Linked DNA regions of Proteiniborus sp. DW1. Each later gene encodes a partner of the first gene's protein in a complex. Links are inferred from orthologs where the notes say so. Each region holds a gene or a part of one and is shown in the gene's direction. Other genes may lie near its edges. The genes, in order: holB, dnaX and holA.

Region 1 (3,050 bases):
TTTTAGATGTTGATAGATATGAGAGGATATAGGAGGATATAATGAAATATATGCTATTTCATTATATTCTAGTGTGTTTGTGAAAATGAAAGGAGGGTAAAACATGAAACTCGTTATAGCCATTGTTCAAGATGAAGATGCTCCTAGGCTAGTAGATAAATTAATGAAAACCGGATATAGTGTTACTAAGCTTGCTTCTACAGGAGGCTTCCTAAGATCAGGAAACACAACCATACTAACAGGAGTGAAAAAAGAGGAAGTGGATAATGTAATTAAGATAATTGAAGAGCTATGTCGTTCAAGAAAGATGATTACTACTCCTCCACCACCTGTTGCATGGTCATCTGGAATATACATGGCTTATCCAGTGGAGGTTCAAGTAGGGGGAGCCACAATATTTGTAGTAGATATAAGTAGATTTGAAAAAATATAGGAGAGGTTACCTATGAAGATAAATGATGTTATGAATAAATCGGCCCAAGCCATTGATTTACCAAATCCACAAGAAGCTAAAAAAAGGGATATACAACGGTCAAGATTTACTGAAGAGCTGAAAAGAGCTGATGAGTTAACAGTAAAAGAGAGACTTGAAAAACTTCTTGAGAAAATAGATATGCAAGCAGATAGGCTAGCAAAGAATGTTACAATAAAAGAAGTATTAGCATATAAAGCTCTGATTTCTGAATTCTTAAAGGAATCTGTAGATTCAATGGTTAAATTTAAAAAGAGCAATTTTTTGGATAGTAGAGGAAGACATAGAGTTTATGGTATTATTAAAAGAGTTGACGAAGAATTAGAAGGACTTACAAAGGACGTATTATCTAAAGAAAAAGATAACATAAAGATACTAAAAAGACTAGATGATATACGAGGACTCATATTAGACGTATACATGTAAGAGAGGGTTTAATATGGACTTTAATGAAATAATAGGGCATGAAAATATTATTGAAAGCCTAAAAAATGCAATAAGGAATGACTCAGTTTCGCATAGCTATCTCTTTGAAGGACCTAAATCTATTGGCAAAGAAAAGTTAGCTAAAGTCTTTGCCAAAACATTATTATGTCAAAGAGGTGGAGATAATCCATGTAACACATGCCCATCCTGTATGAAAATCGAATCAGGAAACCATCCTGATTTTTATATGGAATACCCAGATAAAGATTCATTTAAGAAGGAGCAAATAGATGAATTGCAGAGGACTATTAGAAAGCTGCCCCTAGAGTCAAATAGAAAAGTCTATATATTAGATGATGTAAACAAAATGACTCAACAAGCACAAAATAGCTTTTTGAAAACCTTAGAAGAACCACCAGCTTATGTAATTATTATACTATTAGCTACTAATGGTTATAGTTTACTTCCTACCATAGTTTCAAGATGTCAAATAGTAAAGTTCACTCCTATAGAGAGGCAAAAAATTGAAAAGGCATTAATCAAAAACTACAATAGGTCAGAAGATCAAGCAAGGTTTATAGCTGTGTTTTCAAATGGTATAATAGGAAGAGCTATAGAATTGTCAAGCTCAGATGAGTTTAAAATGCTTAGAGATGAGACGATAGAAAAGATAGACATAGTTATAAATGGAGATAAATTAAAGGTTTTTTCTGTTAGTGATTTTTTTGAACATAATAAAGACATTATAGACGAAATCTTGGATATAATCTTATTATGGAGCAGGGATTTATTGATATATAAAGAAACAGGGAATGTAGATATTCTTATCAATAAAGATAAGGTGGATTTGATTTTAAACCAATGCAAGAAATTATCAAAGCCTAAAATAATGGATATACTAGATGTAGTGAGAAGGACTAAAGAGGACATCCACTCCAATGTAAACTTTCAGCTTGCAATTGAAGTAATGCTTTTAAATATACAGGAGGTATAGATTATGGTAACAGTCGTAGGAGTAAGATTTAAAAAGGCCGGGAAAATATATTACTTTGATCCAGATAATATAGATATAAAAAAAGATGATTTTGTTATAGTAGAGACTGCAAGAGGAATAGAGTTTGGCCAAGCTGTAGTAGGAATTAAGGAAATAAAAGAAGAAGAAATAGTCCCTCCTCTTAAAAGGGTATTAAGAGTGGCAACAGAGGAGGATATTGCGTTAAATCAGGAGAATATCCAAAAGGAGAAGGAAGCATTTGAAACCTGCCTTAAAAAAATAGAAGAGCATGGTTTGGATATGAAGCTAATAGATGTAGAATATACCTTTGATAACAATAAGGTCATATTTTATTTTACAGCTGATGGAAGAGTTGATTTTAGGGAGTTAGTTAAGGATTTAGCAGCCATATTTAAGACGAGAATAGAGCTTAGACAAATAGGAGTTAGAGACGAATCAAAGATGATAGGTGGTCTAGGACCATGTGGGCGTACTCTTTGTTGTTCAACCTTCCTAGGTGAATTTGCTCCAGTATCTATTAAGATGGCTAAAGAGCAAAGTCTATCACTGAACCCAACTAAAATATCAGGTATATGTGGCAGACTAATGTGCTGCTTAAAATATGAGCATGAAATGTATGAAAAGATATTAGAAAAACTTCCAAGCATTGGTTCAGTAGTAATGACCCCAAATGGAAAGGGTATAGTAGTAGAGACTAATACACTACTAGAAATTGTAAAAGTAAAAGTTAAACTCCCAGACGACACAGAAGATATAATTCCTTTTGTAATCGATGAAATTAAAGAAGTAGAAAAGCCAGCAGCTCCTGTAGATGAAAATATACATATAGATGTTGAAGATATAGAAGATTTAAAGAAACTAGAGGAGTTAATGAAAGACGAATAGACTTTGTTAAATATTTTAAAAATACTTTAATATTTATCGAATAAGTGGTACAATATTAACGAATGAGCGTAAAGTCCTTTTCTAAGGAGGTGAACTCTATGTCATATAAAATTACAGATGCATGTATTAGCTGTGGAGCATGTGAACCAGAGTGCCCTGTGAATGCTATTAGCGCAGGAGACGATAAATACGTTATAGATGCAGAAACTTGCATTGACTGTGGAGCATGTGCAAATGTATGCCCAGTAGATG
Region 2 (3,138 bases), on another replicon or contig:
AAGAAAATAACATATAATGTTCTACACACCCAGCTATCAACAACAGGTTCATATGTGCCAGAAATAGATGCTTCTCCATATATGGCAGGATTTGCAGAGGTAGAAGTAGATTTAGAAACAGGAAAAGTAGATGTAGTTGAATTTGTAGGAGTAGTAGATTGCGGTACACCTATAAACCCAATGCTTTCAAAGGTACAGGTTGAAGGTGGTATAGCAACAGGAATAGGGCTAGCCTTATATGAAGAAGTAAAATATAGCCCGGAAGGAAGGTTAATGACTGATACTCTGATGGAGTACAAGCTTCCAATGAGAAGAGACATTGGGAAAGTAGTTGCAGAATTAGCACCAGGATATGATGCTTCAGGACCTTATGGAGCTAAATCTATAGGAGAAGTAGTAGTAAATCCGGTAGCTCCAGCGATTATGGATGCTATATATAATGCTTGCGGAATCAGGATAAGAGACTTACCGGCAACACCAGAAAAAGTATTGACGACATTGTTAGAAAAACAAAGCAATATATAACTAAAATAGGTCGATGTGTTGAACACATCGACTTTTGAATATTTTTGCTCCTTTAATATGTTCAGCTGACAGTACTTGAAATGCCAAGTTCCTATTGTCACTCTGAGTGCAATGAAGAGTTTCGTCATCTTGAATCTTATTACTGTAATCCTAAGCTCTTAGGTAAAGGAATTTTAGTGTTAAAAATCCAACAGTGGTATATGACAAGAAGTTTTGGTATAATATACTTATTAAACACGTGAAGGTGATTGAATGGCTTATCAAGCATTGTATAGGAAGTTTAGACCAAAGACCTTTGACGATGTCATGGGGCAAGAACATATAACTACAACACTAAAAAACCAAATAAAAAATAATAACATAGCCCATGCGTATTTATTTTCAGGAACTAGAGGAACTGGCAAGACTTCCACAGCAAAAGTATTTGCGAGAGCTGTCAATTGTACAAATAGTCATGATGGAAACCCTTGTAATGAATGTGAAGTATGTAAGGGAATACTTGATGAAACTATAATGGATGTCATAGAAATGGATGCTGCTTCTAATACTAGTGTAGAAGATATTAGAGAGCTTAGAGAGAAGGCAAAGTATCCTCCAGCTAAATGCAAATATAAAGTATACATTATTGACGAGGTTCATATGATATCTAAAGGTGCTTCTAATGCTCTTTTAAAAATATTAGAAGAGCCACCAAAGCATTTAATATTCATACTGGCTACAACAGAGCCTCAAAGACTGCCAGCTACAATATTATCTAGATGTCAAAGGTTTGACTTTAAAAGGATAACCATAAAAGATATAATAGAAAATATGCAAAACATATTAGACGAAATAGGCATAAATGCGGACCCAAAAGGTCTAAATCTAATAGCTAGAAATTCAGATGGAGCGATGAGAGATGCCCTTAGCCTTCTAGATCAATGCCTTTCCTTTTCTGAAAAGAAACTGACCTATGATTACATTCTCTCCATACTTGGAGTAGTAAGTAATGATATAATATATGAGCTAACAGATTCAATAATAGGAAAAAATGCAGATAAGGCTCTTGAGCTTATAGAGCAAATAGTTCAAAGTGGGAAAGACATTAATCAGTTTATTAAAGACTTGATACTTCACTTTAGGAACCTAATGGTCATAAAGGTATCTAAAAATGTAGATAGTATGCTTGATGAAACAGAGGAAATGATAGAAAATCTTAAAAAACAGGCTGAAAATATAGACACAAGTGGTATAATAAATATACTTAGAATACTATCAGATGCAGAGACTCAGTGCAAATGGTCGTCTCAGCCTAGGGTAATACTTGAAGTCAGCATCATAAAGATGTTAAACGAAGCTACTAACAATGATTTTGATGATGTGATGACAAGACTTAGAAGGCTAGAAGAAAAGCTTGAAAATGGCACTTTTATTAAAGAGGCAGATTCTAGAAAGCAATCTGTATCTAATACTTCTACTAAGAGTACAGTTTCTGAAAAAGTAGTAGAAAGGCAACAATATATTCCAGTTGCTACTAATCAAAACAAATGCGAATTACGAACAGATATAGATATTAAAGAGATTAAAGATGAATGGAAAAATATATTAAAGGCTACAAGAGTTGAAAGAATATCTCTTCATGCTCTAATTATGGAAGGAAAACCTTTAAGTATAAAGAATAATATATTGACAATAGCTTTTGAAGATGGATTTAGATTTCATAAAGAGGCCATTGAAAAAAGTGAAAATAAGGAGCTTGTTCAGAAAATCATTAATAATTGCTTAAATTCTAATATAGAGATTAAATTTGCAATGGAAGATGACATTGTAGATGTTAATGAAGAAAAGCAGGAAGAGAAACAAGGCGAAGAGCTAATCCAAAAGGTTATTGATACTTTTGGAGAAGAACTAGTAAAAATTGAAGAATAATAAGGAGGTTTTTTTATAATGGCAAGAGGTGGATTCCCAGGAATGGGTAACATGGGAAATATGATGAAGCAGGTTCAAAAAATGCAGAAGCAAATGGCTGATTTGCAAAATGAGCTAAACGAAAGAGAAGTCGAAGCAAGCGCAGGTGGTGGAGCAGTTACAGTTAAGGTTAATGGAAAAAAAGAAGTGCTGGAAGTGACTATAGATAAGGATGTAGTAGATCCAGATGATGTTGAAATGCTTCAAGACTTAATCCTTGCTGCAACAAATGAAGCTTTAAGAAGTGCAGACGAAATGGTTAGTAGGGAAATGCAAAAGATAACTGGAGGTATGAATATACCAGGGTTATTTTAGCAGTTTCACTACAGCTTCCTACCTTTAAGTTTTATCAAAGGTAGGATTTAAATAAGGTGGAGAGTATTCTCCACCTAGTTTTTCTATGTTTAAATGCTGGAAACAGCTTAACTGAAAGGGTGATATAGATGGAGTATTTTGCGCCTCCTTTAGCCAGTCTAATAGAAGAATTTTCAAAACTACCTGGTATAGGCAGAAAAACAGCTCAAAGGCTTGCGTTTTATGTGCTAAACATGAATGCCGATGATGTAAATGAGCTTGCAAATGCCATAGTAAATGCCAAGAGAAATATTAAGTATTGTAGCATATGTAGTAATCTTACAGATACAGATCCATGCTTTATTTGTAGCA
Region 3 (3,001 bases), on another replicon or contig:
GTCTTGTCTCTACAAGAGACAAAGTATTTCTTATAGATGCTGGAGGAAATATATTTGGAGATTTTGATGTAGGGGAAAGAATAGTACTGCCATATTTGCTTAAGAAAGGTATAAATAAATTAGATGCAATTTTTATAACCCACTTCCATGAGGACCATGCTGAAGGAGTGATTCCTCTTATAAATAATATAAGGATTGACAATATTTTTATCGGATATGAGGACAATAAAAACTATCTATACAAGGAAATCATGTATAGTGCAAATAAGTATAACATTAAAGTCAATAAAATATCAGAAGGTGATTTAATTCATATAGATAATTATAATAAAATAGAAGTTTTAAATCCACTTTATAACGTGTCAGCTGATAATATTGAAAATGAAAATAACCTGTCCTTAGCTTTAATTCTAAAATCTTATGGTAAGAGTATATTCTTTACTGGTGATATTGAAAAGGAAGTAGAATACAGGATGGTTAATGATAATAGAATAAATAAAATAGATGTCATTAAAGTTCCGCACCATGGGAGTTCTACATCATCTACCTCAGAGCTAGTAAATAAAATAAAGCCTTCTTATGCAGTAATTCAGGTAGGTAAAAATAACTTTGGCCATCCCAATGATGAAGTATTAGAAAGATATAGACAGATAGGGACACAAATATTTAGAAATGATGAAAATGGTTTGATAAGATTTAAAATAGATAAAGAAGGCATAGAAATATATACATATATCACAGATAAAGTTACATTTAATGATATAATAGAAAAGTATAGGTATGAGTTGTTGTATATGATTATTTATATAGGAATTTCAGTTTTCTTATGTATTATTTATATTGACTGCTATTCTACACCAGAAGAATTACAATTAAAGTGCTGTATTGGTATTTGCAAGTCTTAAGCAATTGGTATAGCTTTCAAAAGAGAATTGATAAAGGAGTGCGTCAGATGGACTATAAGGAGATGCTAAAAGATATTAAAAATGATGAACTCAAAAATGTTTATCTTTTATATGGAAATGAGATGTATTTGAAGGATTATATAATATCTAATATCAAGCAAAAATATATTGACGTAGCTTTTGAATCGCTTAATATGATTTATATTGATGGAAAAGAGACAACTACAGATAAAATAATAAATGCATGTGAAACATTACCATTTATGTCTGATAAGAAAATAGTTGTGGTAGAAGATCTTCCCTTATTTACTACTAAGAAAGAAACCAATAACTTAGATGAAGATGAGCTATGCAACTATTTGGGGAAACTTAATTCATCTACTTGTTTGCTGTTTGTTTTAAATGAAGTTAAAATTGATAATAGAAAAAAAGTGATTAAGATTATTAAGCAAAATGGTGAAATAGTACAGTTATTAAAGCTAAGAGATGCTGAATTAATAAAGTGGACTCAAAGTGTTTTTTCTAGAAATAAAAAAAGTATTTCAAATATAGATATTCAGTTTTTTTTGCACCAAGCTGGATATTACGATTCCAATAATGAGCGTACATTGTATGATCTTGAAAATGAAATTAACAAAATTTGTAGTTATCTCGGGCAAAGAAAAATTGTAGAAAAAGAAGATATTGAAAAAGGAGTAGTCAAGTCGCTTCAAAATAATGTTTTTGCACTAGTAGATGCAATAGGAGAGAAAAAGGTTGATGAAGCCTTATCTATATTTAATGATATGATTTTAGACAATGAACCTATTCAGTTGATTTTTCACATGATAATTAGGCAACTGAGACTGTTGATGCTAACGAAGCTTTATGGAGAAAAGGGGTATAGCCAAGGCGATATATCTCAAAAAATTAATGTCCCTACCTTTGTAGTAAAAAAGCTATTAATGCAAACAAAAAATTTTTCTTCTACAAATCTCAATACTATACTAGAAAAAGCTCTTGATGTTGATAGAACTATTAAAACAGGCAAGATGGAGTGGAGTTTAGCAGTTGAAATGTTCATATCTGAAATAAGTAACTTATATTAAATGAATGGGGAATTTTTATGAATAAAAATTTTAACATCTATGCTAATAAGGCCATTAGAATTATTGTCGTTATTAACTTGATACAGGTGATTTTAGTAACTGGTCTAATAACCGTGTATTTGTTAAGAGACAATCTAAGTTTTTTGCCTATTAATAGCTTTGATTTGCTCCTAATTAGTTTAGTGTCTATTTCTCTAATTAATAATTTTCTCGTTTTGAAGGATATAAGGGTGGTAAGAGATCTAAGTCTGCAAAACAATATGAAAAGTATATCCTTACAAAATATATCAGAACTTAATAATGTATTACGTGCCCAACGGCATGATTTCTTAAATCATCTACAAGTTGTTTATAGCTTAATCGAATTAAATGAATATACTGAAGCTTCTAACTATATTGAGACTGTATATAAAGATATCATAAAGGTAAATAGGTCACTAAAAACTTCAAATGCAGCTATAAATGCACTTTTACAAGCTAAATTAGTAGACTGTGAGAATAAAGATATTTTAGTAGAACTACATATTGATACAAGACTTGAAAACCTAATAGTTCCTGATTGGGAAATGTGTAGAGTTCTTGGAAACTTAATCGATAATGCCATTGATGCCGTAAAAGAGTCAAAGGAAAAAGGATTTATTAATATTGAAATAGTTGAAATAGATTCAAATTATGTTTTTACTATTAGGAATAGTGGAAAATCAATCCCTAAAGAGATGCTGGATAGTATTTTTGAGCCGGGCTATACAACTAAAAGAAATAGAGGAGAGGGTATGGGGCTAGCAATAACTAAGAAAATAACACAAAAATATAATGGAAAGATAACTGTAGATAGCAATCAAAGCGTGACAACCTTTAGTGTCTATATTCCATCTGAATAATAGCTGATGAAAGCGACATATGAGACCTCTAAATGTATTGTTTATTAAATATGTATTTATATATAGATATTATAGATATAATATAAAATTATCTAATAATCATCGGAAGGGAGTGAACATATGGTAA

The links.
Region 2: holB (region 1) and dnaX share a complex: the UniProt entries of both Bacillus subtilis proteins name them as parts of the DNA clamp loading complex. The link is inferred for Proteiniborus sp. DW1 from one-to-one orthologs.
Region 3: holB (region 1) and holA share a complex: the UniProt entries of both Bacillus subtilis proteins name them as parts of the DNA clamp loading complex. The link is inferred for Proteiniborus sp. DW1 from one-to-one orthologs.

What each region holds. Positions count from the first base shown.
Region 1 is NZ_FMDO01000003.1:95,645-98,694, forward strand. Bases 19-2,901 are described here. They hold holB (DNA polymerase III subunit delta'), read left to right. Parts: upstream 19-911; coding sequence 912-1,892; downstream 1,893-2,901. Other genes in these bases: DW1_RS00585 (cyclic-di-AMP receptor), read left to right, coding at 19-32; DW1_RS00590 (cyclic-di-AMP receptor), read left to right, coding at 104-433; DW1_RS00595 (YaaR family protein), read left to right, coding at 446-898; DW1_RS00605 (PSP1 domain-containing protein), read left to right, coding at 1,896-2,798; DW1_RS00610 (DUF362 domain-containing protein), read left to right, coding at 2,897-2,901. Also shown: more of DW1_RS00585, read left to right, coding at 1-18; more of DW1_RS00610, read left to right, coding at 2,902-3,050. UniProt on the Bacillus subtilis protein: DNA polymerase III is a complex, multichain enzyme responsible for most of the replicative synthesis in bacteria.
Region 2 is NZ_FMDO01000028.1:75,503-78,640, forward strand. Bases 135-3,105 are described here. They hold dnaX (DNA polymerase III subunit gamma/tau), read left to right. Parts: upstream 135-777; coding sequence 778-2,433; downstream 2,434-3,105. Other genes in these bases: DW1_RS06195 (xanthine dehydrogenase family protein molybdopterin-binding subunit), read left to right, coding at 135-525; DW1_RS06205 (YbaB/EbfC family nucleoid-associated protein), read left to right, coding at 2,452-2,787; recR (recombination mediator RecR), read left to right, coding at 2,916-3,105. Also shown: more of DW1_RS06195, read left to right, coding at 1-134; more of recR, read left to right, coding at 3,106-3,138. UniProt on the Bacillus subtilis protein: Part of the beta sliding clamp loading complex, which hydrolyzes ATP to load the beta clamp onto primed DNA to form the DNA replication pre-initiation complex.
Region 3 is NZ_FMDO01000040.1:19,111-22,111, reverse strand. Bases 139-2,972 are described here. They hold holA (DNA polymerase III subunit delta), read left to right. Parts: upstream 139-952; coding sequence 953-1,993; downstream 1,994-2,972. Other genes in these bases: DW1_RS10295 (sensor histidine kinase), read left to right, coding at 2,011-2,874; DW1_RS10305 (DNA internalization-related competence protein ComEC/Rec2), read left to right, coding at 139-905. Also shown: more of DW1_RS10305, read left to right, coding at 1-138; DW1_RS10290 (NfeD family protein), read left to right, coding at 2,995-3,001. UniProt on the Bacillus subtilis protein: Part of the beta sliding clamp loading complex, which hydrolyzes ATP to load the beta clamp onto primed DNA to form the DNA replication pre-initiation complex.